2 linked regions of the Accumulibacter sp. genome follow. The protein of the gene in region 2 interacts with the protein of the main gene of each other region in a pairwise test. Links are inferred from orthologs where the notes say so. Each region holds a gene or a part of one and is shown on either strand. Other genes may lie near its edges.

The links.
Region 1: the proteins of mobA (region 2) and moeA interact in binary tests that used the Escherichia coli proteins (3 or more experiments, as listed by UniProt). The link is inferred for Accumulibacter sp. from one-to-one orthologs.

What each region holds. Positions count from the first base shown.
Region 1 is NZ_JAZKUG010000001.1:3,741,381-3,745,142, reverse strand. What follows is about bases 553-3,420. They hold moeA (molybdopterin molybdotransferase MoeA), read right to left. Parts: upstream 2,695-3,420; coding sequence 1,411-2,694; downstream 553-1,410. Other genes in these bases: moaA (GTP 3',8-cyclase MoaA), read right to left, coding at 2,773-3,420; V5B60_RS16375 (mechanosensitive ion channel family protein), read right to left, coding at 553-1,316. In the rest of the region: more of V5B60_RS16375, read right to left, coding at 1-552; more of moaA, read right to left, coding at 3,421-3,762. UniProt on the Escherichia coli protein: Catalyzes the insertion of molybdate into adenylated molybdopterin with the concomitant release of AMP.
Region 2 is NZ_JAZKUG010000001.1:186,264-190,100, forward strand. What follows is about bases 130-3,072. They hold mobA (molybdenum cofactor guanylyltransferase MobA), read right to left. Parts: upstream 1,949-3,072; coding sequence 1,310-1,948; downstream 130-1,309. Other genes in these bases: V5B60_RS00845 (hypothetical protein), read left to right, coding at 280-636; V5B60_RS00850 (DUF456 family protein), read left to right, coding at 773-1,252; V5B60_RS00860 (CaiB/BaiF CoA transferase family protein), read left to right, coding at 2,176-3,072. In the rest of the region: gmk (guanylate kinase), read right to left, coding at 1-101; more of V5B60_RS00860, read left to right, coding at 3,073-3,339; V5B60_RS00865 (hypothetical protein), read right to left, coding at 3,444-3,728. UniProt on the Escherichia coli protein: Transfers a GMP moiety from GTP to Mo-molybdopterin (Mo-MPT) cofactor (Moco or molybdenum cofactor) to form Mo-molybdopterin guanine dinucleotide (Mo-MGD) cofactor.

The sequences.
Region 1 (3,762 bases), 3.6 Mb from region 2 along the record:
CGGGCGATGACGGTGTCGCGGCGCAGTTCGCCGGTGAGGACGCCGCGCTCGCCGAAGGTGCTGCCGGCGGCGATGGTGCGGAACAGCTGCCGTGGCTGCTGTGGAAACTCGAGCCACACGTCCGCCTCGCCGGCGGTGAGCAGATAGAGCCAGTGGGCGACGTCGCCCTGCCGGTAGATCACGTCACCACTGACGAAGGGCGCATGGATCAGGTGCTGGCTGATGGTCAGCAGCTCGTCTTCCTGCAGGCTGGCGAAAATCTCGAAGCCACGCAGGTCGGCCAACCGCCGTTCCCCTTCCCGGCGCTGGATCGATCTGCGGTAGGCCTCGTTCTCCTTGGTGACCAGAAGGGACTGCTCCGGCACGGCCAGTTCCATGCCACCACGCTGCAGGGCGGCGAGCAGGTGCACGCGCACCGTCGAGTCGGTCGGGTCATCGGCCTGCGGATCGATCATCCAGTAGCGCAGCGCGTAGCGCGCGTAACCCGGGCCGAATTCCATGAGCACGCAGGATGGCCGCGGATCGTCGGCCACGTTGGGAATTTCGGCGACGCTGATCGCCTTCTCGACGGCAGCGATCACCTGTGTCGGTGGCGAATCGTAGGTGAGGTTGAACCAGAGCCAGCGCCGCCACGGCCAACTGGCAACCTCCTCACGGCCATAGACGGTGAAACGGCCGCGCATCAACTGGCTGTTCGGCACCACCACCACCTCGCCGTTGCGCGTCCGGATCGTCGTCTGCCGCCAGCGCACCTGTGCCACACGGCCGTTGATGTCGTCGATGCGGATCCAGTCGCCGGTGCGCAGCGAGTTGTCGAGCTGCAGGGCGACGCCGGCGAGAATGTTGCCCAGCGTATCCTGCATTGCGAATGCGAGCACGGCGGTGATGACCGCCGACGTGGTCAGCAGGCTCGACGGATCGAGGCCGACGAAGTGCAGCCGGGCGACGATGAACAGCGCGTACACCAGCAGCACGCTGATGTCCTCGGCGATGCGCGCGACGACGATGCCGACGCGCGGCAGGATCGCCCGGAAGACGAAGATTGCCAGCAGCCGGAACAACGCCATTCCCGAACCGATGACGAAAAGCTCGTGCAGCATCACCGCCAGCCGCGAGTAGTCGAGCGCTTCGAGTACGGCGCCGATGAGCTGGCCGAGCAGGCAGAGGACGAAGGCGACGAAGGTCGCAGCCACCCGCCGGCGTTCCTTGGCCAGCAAGTGGAAAGAGAGCAGCGTCACGCCGACGGCAGCCGCGATGATGTACTTCGTCTCGGGCAGCCAGAAGTAGGCCCAGATCCGCTGCAGCATCAGGTCCATCGCGCCTCACTCCATCGGCCGGTCAGCATCCTGCCCACCTGTCCCCCTGCCCACGCGGCCGCCATGGCCCGCGCCATTTCCCGTTCGCAAGAAATCAGATCAGCCCCTCGAAGGCCTGCACCTCGACGACATCGCCGGCAGCAACCGGCCCGCGCTCGTGCCCGAGGACGATGAAACAGTTTGCCTCGGTCATCGAACGGAGGACTCCCGAGCCCTGGGTGGCGGCCGGGCGGACCCGCCAGCCGCCGGCTGCGTGGCTGAGGATGCCGCGCTGGTATTCGCTGCGCCCCGGCGCCTTCTTCAGGCCTTGCTCGCACACCGCCGGCAACAGCGGCACGACGGGCAGCGGATCGGCACCCATCAGCCGGTACAGAGCCGCGCGGACGAACTGGTAGAAAGTCACCATCACCGCCACCGGGTTTCCTGGCAGACCGAACAGCCAGGCGCCGCCGTCGGCATCACCGGCAGTGCCGCCGATGCGGCCAAAGGCCAGCGGCCGCCCGGGTTTCATCGCGACCTTCCAGAACAGGACTTCCCCCAGCTCAGCCATCAGCGGCTTGACAAAATCGGCCTCGCCGACCGACACGCCGCCACTGCTGATCACCACGTCGGCCGCGGCCGCCGCCTGGCGGAAGGTCTCGGCGAGGCGCTGCGGATCGTCGGCGACGACGCCGAGGTCCAGCAGCTCGCAGCCGAGCCGGCGGAGCATTCCGAACAGAGTGTAACGGTTGCTGTCGTAAACCTCGCCTTCCGCGAGTGGTGTGCCGATCGAGCACAGTTCGTTGCCGGTGGAGAAGAAGGCGACCCGCAAGCGGCGGAAGACGCTGATTTCGGCGAATCCCAGCGAGGCCACCAGGCCGAGCTCCGCGGGGCGGATCAGCCGCCCGGTGGCCAGAGCCGGCCGCCCGAGCGCCAGATCCTCGCCAGCCAGGCGGATGTTCTGGCCCTTGCGCTGGCCGCCCGGGATGAGGACACGCTCACCATCGACGCGGGTGACTTCCTGCATCACGACGGTATCGCAGCCCGGCGGCGGGACCGCGCCCGTCATGATGCGCACGCACTCGCCGGCCGCCACAGCCCCGGCGCAGGGGCGGCCGGCCAGGGCCGTGCCAATGACGCGCAGCGACGTCGTGCCGACATCGTCGAGGTCGGCGTGGCGCAGCGCATAGCCATCCATCGCCGAATTGTCGGCAGCGGGAACGTTGCACGGGGCGATCAGGTCGCGTGCAAGCACGCGACCGAGCGCGCCGCGCAGCGCGACGCACTCGCTCGCCAGCCGCGGCCGCAACTGGCTGTGGATGAAGGCGCGTGCCTGTTCGACCGTCAAGGCATCCGGGTCGTGTCCATCGAGGCGACTGAAACGCGAGGAAAGGCTCATGGCTGTCCATCCGACAGGTTTCGTCGTCCGCACGCTCCGGGCATCGCGGCCGGCTCGCGACGCGTTCGTCCCGAGCGCTCAGCCACCGGTCATCGACATGAAGCGAAGCACCTGCGGCGAGTCCATCTGGTTGGCGAAATCATGCCCCCTCGCCTTGATTCCCATGCCCTGGATGATCGCCGCACGCAGCGGCTGCTGGTCGATCGGGTGTGCGCGCAGCACCGGCAGCAGCGGCACGGCGCCGTTGTTGCCGAGACAGGGGTAGAGTTCGCCGCGGGCGGTGATGCGAACCCGGTTGCAACTGTCGCAGAAATTGTGGCTGTGCGGCGAGATGAAACCGACGCGGGTCTGTCTGCCCGGTATCCGCCAGTAGCGCGCCGGGCCGCCGCTGCTTTCGGCGGAAGGCATGAGGACATGCCGCGTCTGCAGCAGGGCAAGCGCTTCGTCGCTGCCGAAGAAGCGTTCGTCGCGCGCATGGCCGACGTCGCCCAGCGGCATCTGCTCGATGAACGAGATGTCGATGCCGCGCCCGACGGCGAAGTCAAGGAGATCGACCAACTCATCGTCGTTCACCCCTCGGATCATCACCGTGTTGAGCTTCAGCCGTTCGAAACCGGCCGCCTGCGCCGCGTCGAGGCCACGCAGGACCTTGGCCAGGTCGCCGACGCGGGTGATCTGGCGGAAGCGCGCGGGCTGCAGGGTATCGAGGCTGATGTTGATCCGCCTGACACCGGCAGCCCGCAGTTCCGCAGCGAAACGTTCCAGTTGCGAGCCGTTGGTCGTCAACACCAGCTCGCGCAGGCCCGGCAGGCAAGCGATCCGCTGCAGGAGCCAGACGACGTTGTGGCGGACGAGCGGTTCGCCGCCGGTGATCCGCACCTTGCTGACGCCAAGTTCCACGAAGGTGCGGGTAACGCGCAGGCACTCCTCGAGCGTCAGCACCTGCGCGCGCGGCAGGAACTCCATCTCCTCGGCCATGCAGTAGTTGCAGCGGAAATCGCAGCGGTCGGTGATCGACAGCCGGATGTAGCTGACCCGCCGCCCATACCTGTCGATCAGCGGTGCCGT
Region 2 (3,837 bases):
ACGGAGACGTCGAGCGCCGGGTCGTTGTCCCGCAACAGTCGCACCAGGGTCGTCTTGCCGGCGCCGGATGGCGCGCTGACGATGAAGAGCTGTCCGGTCATGGGCTCGCTTCGATGAGGGATGCAGGCCCTCCATTGTACTCGTCTGCCTGGACTGTCGGAGCCCGCCAACAAACGGTAGCCGTTTCCGGCGTTCGCCCTCGACAGGCATGGACTCGCCCCCGGCAACCGACGAAAATGGCACTGTCTACACTCAGTCCAATCAGCACGGAGCCACTCGATGTCCCGCTGCCACCCGCTGGCAAACGCCGTCCTGCTGCTGGCCACACTGGCGACGCCCAACACCGATGCGGCTCTGCCACTCAAGATCGTCGGCTTCGACGACATGTCCTGCCGCGCCTGGGTGGCGTCAAGGAACGATACGGAGCAGCGCGCGGTCTATGTCGCCTGGATCCGGGGCGTCCTCACCGGGCACAATTACGCCAATCCGGGCCAGCAGGTATCGGCCATTTCGAGCAACACGGTCGAGCAGCATGTCGATCGCCATTGCAGCGAGAAACCGCAGGGCAGCTTCAGCGATGCTGCCCTGCGCCTCAGTGATCGCCTCTCCGGTCGCAACGCGCCAATCACCAAGTAGGGCCGAGCACGACGGGGCGGCAGACCACCTCTGACTGGGAGAACGGGCACATGAACACCACTGGCGCCAGCGGCAGGTCGACACCCTCTGCGCCATCCAGGGCCTTGCCGACTCATTCGCCGGGCGGAGCGGGCCGATGAACGAAATCCTGTGGATCGTCGCTTTCGCGGCCATGCTGCTCGGGCTGCTCGGTGTCTTTCTGCCGCTGCTCCCCGGTGTGCCGCTGCTCTATGGCGGCATGCTGCTGGCCGCGTGGCTCGACGACTTCGCACGCATCGGGGTGCCGACACTGATCGGGCTCGCCGTCCTCACGCTGGCCGCTTGGCTGGGTGAGACGCTCGCTTCGGTCTGGGGCGTCAAGCGTGCCGGCGCCAGCGGCATGGCGATCGCCGGTGCCGGCGTCGGAGCGCTGCTCGGCTTGTTCCTGGGCCTGCCAGGGCTGATCCTCGGCCCGATACTCGGAGCCGTCTGCGGCGAATACATCGCCCGACGCGATCAGCGCCGCGCCGCCCGCGCCGGCGTCGCCGCCGGCATCGGTTTTCTCGTCGCCATCGTCGCCAAGCTGGCGATCGCCGTGACCATGCTCGCCGTCTTCGCCTTCGCCTGGTTTGCCTGACACTGCAGAGCGGCCGAGGCTGCGATCACGCGCCCTGTTGACCCACTCCGGCCACCGTCACTGCCTGCCTGCGTCGCTGCACGAACTGCCTTGCGGGCAACGCCGTGGCGCCGCCACACGGGCACCGCCTTGCAGGTCTTCGCTGCTGTTGAGGTTGGCGAAGGCCGCCGGCTGATCTTCGAAGCCCACCTCGACCAGCCGCAGCGAATTCAGCCAGCGCTCGATCCGCCGCCCGCCAGCGGCAAGATGCTCGCTCAGCGCCGGCAAGACGGTACGCCGGCACAGGCAGAAGACCGGTTGCACCCGCCCCAGGCTGGTCGCGACCGCCAGTTCGGCGCCGCTCGCGTCGAGTGCTGCGCGCAAGCGTGCGACCAGATCGCCCGGCAGGAACGGCGAATCGCAGGGAACCGTCGCGAGCAGGGGATGACGGGCAACCGAAAGCGCCGCATGCAGCCCGGCCAACGGGCCGGCAAAGCCTTCGATGCGGTCGGCCACGACGCGATGACCGAAGGCTGCGTAGCGTTCGGCGTTGCGGTTGGCGTTGATCAGCAGTTCGTCCACCTGCGGCGCCAGACGCTCGATCACCCAGCCCACCAGCGGCCTGCCTTCGAACTCTTGCAGCCCCTTGTCGACGCCGCCCATCCGCCGCCCCAGACCGCCGGCGAGGACGACACCACTGATCCCGCAAGTGTTCATGCGCTCGATTCTACGGCAGCTTGCGGCTCGTCGCTGCACCTTGTCGGCAGGCACGGGCGCCAGGGCGAGGACCGCCGCGTCGTCACGGCCAGATCCCGTCAACCCGACCGGCATGGGGCCGGCAGAAATCCGCCAGCCGGTCTAGAATGAGGCTGCCCCACCCGCGCGCTGCCGGCCGGCGCCGCGGACTCCTGCCGTACCGACCCTCTCTGCGAAAGCTCACAGCCATGCGACCCTCCCCTCTCGCCGGCCTGCGCGTGCTCGATCTGACGCGCCTGTTGCCGGGCCCGCTTGCCAGCATGCACCTCGCCGATCTCGGCGCCGACGTGATCAAGATCGAAGACACCGGAGCCGGCGACTACGCGCGCAGCGCCGGCGCGGTACACGGCGCCGTCAGCTACTTCCAGCTGGTCAATCGCAACAAGCGCAGCCTCAGGCTCGACCTCAAGCAGGCGGCTGGCGTGGACGCGTTCATGCGCCTGGCGACGACCGCCGACGTGATTCTCGAAGGTTTCCGACCCGGCGTGGTAGACAAGCTGGGGATCGGCTACGCGGCGGTAGCGGCGATCAACCCGCGCATCGCATACTGCGCAATCACCGGCTATGGCCAGGACGGCCCCTACCGGGACCGCGCCGGGCACGACCTCAACTACCTCGGCTACTGTGGTCTGCTCGACCAGATCGGCACTGCCGGCGGTGCGCCGGCGATCCCCAACTTCCAGATCGGCGACCTGCTGGGCGGTTCGCTGAGCGCGCTGGTCGGTGTCCTCGCCGCGGTCATCGACGCCCGCGCGACCGGGCATGGCCGCTACGTCGATGTCTCGATGACCGACGCCGTCTTCGCCCACACGCTGTTCCCGCTGCTCGCGGTCCTCGGCCTCGGTCATTCCGTGCCGCGCGGCGAGGACGTTCTCTCGGGCGGCATGCCGAGCTACGGCGTCTACGCGACGAGCGACGGCCGCCATCTCGCGGTCAGCGCGATGGAACCGAAGTTCTGGCAAATGCTGTGTACGACCATCGGACGTCCCGATCTCGCACCCTTCGCCTTCGCCACCGGCAGCGACGGCCAGCGCATCCGCCGCGAGCTCGAGGCGGCATTCGCCAGCCGCAGCCTGGCTGAATGGAGCGCCGTGTTCGAACAGGTGGACTGTTGCGTGACCCCGGTCCTGCGCTTCGAGGAGAGCATCGAGAACGAGCACCTGCAGGCCCGCGGCATGCTCGTCGAGGACAATGGCGTACGCCAGTTCGCGCCGCCGTTCAAGCTCAGCGAGTTACCATTCGCCGTCCGCCTGCCGCCACCCGAGGCCGGCGCACACAGCGACGAAATCCTCCTGGCAAACGGCTTCAGCAACGACGAGATCGCCGGCCTGCGCGCGCAGAAGGTGATCTGATGCCGCCGCCGGCAGCGGATCGGGCTTCGCTCCGGCGACACGACCCGTGCCGGCGTGCTCTCTCCACTCAGGGCCCGCTGGCAGCAAGTGTCCCGCCGAGGACGCTACGACGGCTGGGCTTTCTCGTTCTCGAGGCCCTTTGCGGTGATCTCCTCGTAAAGGTCGGCCATCTTGGCCGCCAGTTCCTGGTACTCGGGATGCTCCCAGACCACCTTTTGCGCCGCCTGCATGTCGCCAAAGACCCGTTCGAGAAAGGCGATGTCAAGTTCGTCCAGTCGCTCTCCGCCGTCGACTTTTGCCTTGAGGTCGAGTGCTCGAGGCAGACGCTCCCTTTCCAGTCGTTCCAGCATGACTGTCGCAAGGCCCAGACTATCGGATTCCTGACTCATCGCACCCTCCTCTCGGGTCATGGCAGCGAAGCTGATGGCGCGGTCCCGCGCTGCCCCGCCGCCGGGATCAACAAAGCTCGAGCGACGAATCATGCCAGCTTCCTGTGGT